2 linked regions of the Jeotgalibacillus aurantiacus genome follow. The protein of the gene in region 2 interacts with the protein of the main gene of each other region in a pairwise test. Links are inferred from orthologs where the notes say so. Each region holds a gene or a part of one and is shown on either strand. Other genes may lie near its edges. The genes, in order: H7968_RS03160 and recA.

Region 1 (3,284 bases), on a different replicon or contig from region 2:
GAAACACAAATTGCTGTATCCCCCCAGCCAAAATGACTGAAAAAAATACAGTTTTACATATCGCAGAAAGTTCACCAATACTGGCATATTCCCAAGCTTTCTTATACAAATGGTAACGAAATGAAAAGATTAAGTGACCGCTTACAAGAACCACAGCTGTTAATACGATAGGTGCCGTCAGCACTTCAATACTGGCATTCACCAAAAAACCACTGAAGAATACTGACATTAAAACAATGGTCGTATCAACTAATATAAACAGTGAAAGTCTCTGTTTATAAGACATACTATTCCTCCTTTCCCGTCCATAAAAATAGAAGGATAATGACCGGATCATCACACTATCCTTCTATTTTTATATTTATAAATTGAAATAAATCGGGCATTTAACCCACCCTCACTCCATGCCAACGACGACTTGCGTCTAAGGTGTGTTTCAACCCACAGCATGATCGAGTGCCTCCATTGATAACAGTCAGGAGACATCACTGTTATTTCTTCCGTTACAACATAATTCTTAATAAAGAACAATTTATTCAAAAAAATTCATCGCTCATTCATAATGGCACCTATCACATTTGCATGTGCCAGATTCAGAATCCTTTTGACTTCCAGCGCATCCTGAAAGATAACCTTTCCTCTTCTGACAACGAGCAGAACGCCATCTGCAAGGTTAGTTAAAATCCGGGTTTCTGTGTAATCAAGTACATTAGGGGCATCAATAATAATGGCATCATATTCTTTTGAGACTTTATCAAGCAGTTGTTTCATCTGCTCACTGCCTAACAGTTCAGCTGGATTATATTCGTCCGGTCCGCTTGTGAGAATATCCAGCCTGCTGATTTCTCCTTTATGCATTACTTCAGCTAGAGACCGCCTGGATTTTAAGACAGTGGTGAGGCCGTGATGGTTGTCCAGATGAAAATACTGGTGAATGACCGGCTTTCTCAAATTAGCATCAATGAGAAGTACTCTTTCTTTTTGTTGAGATAATAAAGTAGCCAGGTTTACCGCTGCTGTAGACTTTCCTTCCCCTTTGGTTGAAGAAGTAAGAACAAATATTTTCATTGGCTGATCGGTCATCAGAAATTTAATATTGGTCCGTATCGTATGAAATTCATCAGCAAGCGCAGAGTCAGGATGTGTATAAGTGTAAACACTTCGTTTTTTATCAGCTGTGGTCTGCTGCCTTTTTCGTAATTTCAATCTGCTCACCCCTTATTTCGACTGCTTTTTTTCTTGGTTGCTTTAACACTTTTTTCTTTCTCGCATCCGGTACATATCCTATGACCGGGACACCAAAGAATTCTTCAGCGTCCTCCTCAACTCTAATAGCGCGGTCAAGCGTATCCAGAAAGAAGGCTAAACCGATTCCAAGTGCAAGACCCGCTGCTGCAGCCAAATAAACGAATCGGTTACTCAAAGGATTAACTGGATTAAAATTTGGCATTGCTTCTGTAAGTAGTTGAACGCCTTCATACGCGAGAATGCTTCTTGCTTCTTCTTTGAAATTCAAAGCTGTTGCATTGGCAATGTCTGCAGCAATCTGAGGATCAGAATCTGCTACTGTTATACTGACAACCTGAGATTCCTCTAATCTTTCAACTGTCACCTGAGAAGCGAGTGCCTGAGGAGAACGTTCAATTCCAATATCTAGAGCAACCTGAGTCATAACTGTAGGGTCTTTTAACATCACCATTAAAGTTTCCATAGGAACATCAGGAGACGTCAAAATAACCCTCGTTGATGTTTGAAACATTGGTGAATAAGTCAAATTATTATAGTAGTAAGCCATTCCACCTAACAAAATTGTTAAGAGTAAAATGAGGATTAACCTTTTCTTAATCACTTTTACATATTCCATTAAGTTTATATCTCTGGATCCTGGCGTATAGGAACTTACTCCTTTGCCTTTCACTGTGTTCACCCTCTTCATTCATTTTATTCTTTATAAAGAACATGCAGTGTAAAAATAAGATCCCTATGCGAGGAACAGGGACTTTTGTTTTAAAAAATAATTCAAGTGTCTTCTTTATTTTAGTTCTTTATAAAGAACATGTCAACCTGTTTTTTTTGCTTTTTTAACTCCTGACCAGTGGAGAATAAATTTTTTATATTGTGTGTTTAAGGAATAAAAATAAATCTTTATAAGGTACACATTTCTTTTAGTACCGGCTACCGATCTGACAGGGAAATACACAGGAACCAGTTTTGTTGTCGGACCATCCAGGTTGATCCTGTTACCTTTAAATCTTCTCCTAGAAATCGTTTTGCACGATGAAAAAATTTGTTCTCCATTAAGCCGATATAGCCTTCCGGAAAGTATGTTTGATAGTGTTCACGGAATATCTGATAAAAATATATGTCATTTTACCTTTTCTCTGATAATCTCGTAATAGAGATAATCGATCCACTTCCCATAATGTCTCTATTTGAATATTGTCTGTTCTGTACCGCTTGGATAAGGTTTCGATTGGTATAATTGATGCAGGAGTAAATTCAACTGTGCCAATGGGCTTTTTGTATTTACGATCATATATTAAATAACGGATAGACTCTTTACGATAGGGGGCATCGAGCCAATGATTCTTATTAATTGTATGCTCCCAGATATCTTTAAATATTTTTCCTTCCTCCATTGTTGAAACGTGCTTAAACATATCAGATCACTTCTTGTTAGAAAAAGCTGAAGGAGCATACCCTTCAGCCGATTCTTGCTCATTTACATTCTATGATGACGCTCCGGATACATCATCCTCACAGTCATCATCTTTTCCACCATGATCTCCCCCACCATAATCAAAAAAGTTCATTTTCAATGAAACGTCCAAGTTCTCCAGATGCAGCGAATGCCATTTTTCTTTCATGGTAACCCTCCTCGCACTCAGGTTGTTCTTTATAAAGAACTATGTAAATTTACCATATATTTTAAAATAATGTCAAATGACATCACACTTGGAATAGCTCAAAAAAGCCAGATATTTCTACCTGACTTCTTTAAGTTGCTTATTTTACTGGATCTGATGTTTTGAGTGAAGTTTCACCAGGGCATTTTCTACTTTGACATTTTCCAATCGATACGCTGGAGCATCTGTTCCGGCATTTTTCGTATCAAGACCGGTAACTGCACTAGCATTCGCTGGATTACCTTGAATCTGAACGTTTTTCATACTGACATCAAATATTTTCGTCGGAGCTGGAGAGCCATATGGACCAAACTTCATGATTGGAGTATGTGTAACCGTATTATTTTTCGCTGAAATTACAGAATCATTGATAGATAG
Region 2 (3,289 bases):
ATTTCTTCGATTCTTGCAGGGTGGATTCTTCCGTCCTGCACAAGTTTTTCAAGCGCAATTCTTGCTGTTTCACGTCTGATTGGATCGAATCCGGAAAGGATAACAGCTTCCGGCGTATCATCGATAATTAAATCAATTCCAGTCAGGGTTTCTAGCGTTCTGATATTTCTTCCTTCCCGACCTATGATGCGACCTTTCATCTCATCATTAGGCAGGTTTACGACAGAAACAGTTGTTTCGGCAACATGGTCAGCTGCACAACGCTGGATAGCGAGTGAAAGCAGTTCCCGTGCTTTCTTTTCAGACTCTTCCTTTGCACGGTGTTCCTGCTCTTTAACCATGATTGCAATGTCCTGTGAAAGTTCTTTTTCCACCTGATCAAGAATAATTGCTTTTGCTTCTTCCCGGGTTAATCCGGATACCCGCTCAAGCTCGAGATCCTGTTGACGAACCATCTCCTCCACTTTGCTTTCCATCTCTTCAATATGTTGTTGTCGTTCATGTAAAGACTGCTCTTTACGCTCCTGCATTGATTCACGTTTGTTTAGAGAGTCGTCTTTACGGTCAAGATTTTCTTCCCGCTGTAACAGGCGGTTTTCCTGTTTTTGAAGCTCATTTCTTCGTTCACGAAGTTCCGCTTCCATTTCTGATCGAAGCTTATGATTTTCATCCTTCGCTTCCAGCAGTGCTTCTTTCTTTAGTGCCTCTGCTTCCCTTTTTCCATTTTCAAGAATTTGTTCCACAGTGCCTTTTGCACCGCCAACTTTAGCATCCATCATGAATTTGTGAATCAAATACCCAACAATCACACCGACGATAATGCCAGCCAAAATGAAGGTGATTTCGATTGGTTCCATCGTATTCACCTCCTCTTGCTATTAAAATGTTTCAATCTTGCCTTTTTGGGCTAATAATAAAATTTCGTATCAGTCCGGGGCAATTTACTTATCAATTAAAAAAATTGAAAAATATACAATGTTAATTTTAAGTCTGTGAAAATACATTGTCAAGTAGGCTGGCAGAAACTTCCCTTCTATAATTATGTATATACCAAAAAAGCAAAGAGCTTTTCTTTGCTTTTCTGGTTATTTTCACCTATTAATCCTCAAGCAGGCTCAGGTTATCCTCTTCTGTTTCAGGTGGTGCTGTTTTTACTTCATCCATGCCGTGGTGCTCACGGATCTTCAGCATGATTTCCTGGCGAAGCTCAGGATTTTCCTTCAGGAACTGCTTTGAATTCTCACGGCCCTGACCAAGACGGTCTCCATTGTAGGAATACCATGACCCACTCTTTTGGATGATATCCGCGTCGGCACCAAGGTCAATGATTTCACCCTCTTTTGAAATTCCTTCACCGTACATAATATCCACTTCGGCTGTTCGGAAAGGAGGTGCTACCTTATTTTTCACGACTTTAATCCGTGTTTTATTCCCTACCATATCGTTACCCTGCTTCAACGTTTCTGCACGGCGCACATCCAGTCTTACAGATGAATAGAATTTAAGGGCACGGCCACCAGGAGTCGTTTCAGGGCTCCCGAACATAACACCAACCTTTTCACGAATCTGATTAATGAAAATAGCAATTGTATTTGACTTGCTGATGGCACCTGACAGCTTTCTGAGCGCCTGAGACATAAGTCGGGCCTGAAGACCGACATGGGAGTCTCCCATTTCCCCCTCGATTTCCGCTTTAGGAACAAGTGCTGCAACTGAGTCAATAATAATAATTTCAACTGCTCCGCTTCGAACAAGTGCTTCAGCAATTTCAAGTGCCTGTTCACCTGTATCCGGCTGTGACAGAAGCAGCTCATCTATGTTAACGCCGAGCTTTGAAGCGTAGACAGGGTCCAGCGCATGTTCAGCATCAATGAATGCTGCCTGTCCGCCATTTGCCTGTACTTCAGCAATCGCATGAAGGGCAACCGTGGTTTTACCTGAGCTTTCAGGGCCGTATATTTCAATCACGCGGCCACGTGGATATCCGCCAACTCCAAGCGCTGCATCAAGGGCGATTGAGCCGCTGGAAACCGTGGAAATTTTGCGGTCTGTCTGTTCCCCTAGCTTCATAATGGAACCTTTACCGAATTGCTTTTCTATTTGTTTAAGAGCCATATCAAGTGCTGCCTGACGATCACTCACATTAATTCCTCCTTTAATATAAACACCGTAACCGGTGTCTCATAACCTAACTATACTATACTCTTTATTTGGAAGAATAACAAGCAAAAAGCGAACATTTATTCGCTTTTTTTATTTACATCATTTTCAATTTGAATCGGCGTTTTATAAACTTTATAAAAAGAAATACCGTATGAACAGCAATAAATGATCGATGTTCATACGGTAATTATTTATCTATTGATAAAACGGATCAGTTCAAATAATCCATGCTTAACAGCTCTAATTCTTTTAAAATTCCGCTCGCCCTGAAGATGCAGCTGCTTTGAGTTCAGTCTGCCGTCACGGCTGGCTAAACTGATCCACACTGTCCCTTCCTCTTTCCCTTCAAAAGGTCCGGGTCCTGCAACACCGGTAAAACCGATTCCAATATCTGCATCAAAAAGACTCATAACATGAACTGCCATTTCCTCTGCACATTGCTGACTGACGGTACCATGAGATGATATAGTCTCCGCTGATACTTTCAGAACAGACTGTTTGGCGTCAGGGCTATAGACAACAGCCGATCCTTTTAATGAGCTGCTGATCCCTGCAACAGTCGCTAACTCAGAGGCAAACAAACCAGCAGTCAGACTTTCTGCCGAAGCGATTGACAAATTTTTATGTTTTAACAGTGCCGCCACTTTGCTTTTCAGCGACTCATCGTCATAACCATAAATATGTTTGCCGCAAGGTCTGTTGCGTATGATCTCTTCAAGCTGGTTTACAAGTGCTTCAGCTTTTTCCCTGGTCTCTTCAGCAGCCGTCAGACGTAGTGTGACCTCCCCGTCTGAAGCAAGTGGTGCTACGGTTGGGTTTGTCCCACTCATCAGATCCTCAACCATGGTCTCAAGCTCTGCTTCTCCTATACCAAAAAATCTTAAAACCCTTGAATAAATCGTTTGACTGTTTGATCTCTTTCGCAGCAAATAAGGAAGTAACTGATCAGTCAGCATTGGCTTCATTTCTCTCGGCGGCCCCGGAAGAAGGACCATCGTTGACTGTCCTTCGTCAATGACCATGCCGGGAGCCATGCCATGATGATTAAATAGAACCGCGCTTCCTTCTATCACAAGGGCTTGCTTACGATTATTGTCAGTCATTTCTCTCCCGGCTGATTTAAAAT

What was found.
Region 1: the proteins of recA (region 2) and H7968_RS03160 interact in binary tests that used the Bacillus subtilis proteins (3 or more experiments, as listed by UniProt). The link is inferred for Jeotgalibacillus aurantiacus from one-to-one orthologs.

Annotation. Positions count from the first base shown.
Region 1 is NZ_JACNMS010000001.1:670,982-674,265, forward strand. Bases 55-3,006 are described here. They hold H7968_RS03160 (YveK family protein), read right to left. Parts: upstream 1,937-3,006; coding sequence 1,172-1,936; downstream 55-1,171. Other genes in these bases: H7968_RS03150 (nucleoside-diphosphate sugar epimerase/dehydratase), read right to left, coding at 55-286; H7968_RS03155 (CpsD/CapB family tyrosine-protein kinase), read right to left, coding at 547-1,206; H7968_RS03165 (hypothetical protein), read right to left, coding at 2,298-2,660; H7968_RS03170 (hypothetical protein), read right to left, coding at 2,730-2,867. Also shown: more of H7968_RS03150, read right to left, coding at 1-54; H7968_RS03175 (right-handed parallel beta-helix repeat-containing protein), read right to left, coding at 3,012-3,284. UniProt on the Bacillus subtilis protein: Required for YwqD kinase activity. May bring YwqD and its substrates into contact. Probably involved in the regulation of capsular polysaccharide biosynthesis.
Region 2 is NZ_JACNMS010000002.1:435,678-438,966, forward strand. The notes cover bases 121-3,077. They hold recA (recombinase RecA), read right to left. Parts: upstream 2,143-3,077; coding sequence 1,099-2,142; downstream 121-1,098. Other genes in these bases: rny (ribonuclease Y), read right to left, coding at 121-857; H7968_RS07005 (competence/damage-inducible protein A), read right to left, coding at 2,355-3,077. In the rest of the region: more of rny, read right to left, coding at 1-120; more of H7968_RS07005, read right to left, coding at 3,078-3,289. UniProt on the Bacillus subtilis protein: Multifunctional protein involved in homologous recombination, DNA repair and competence.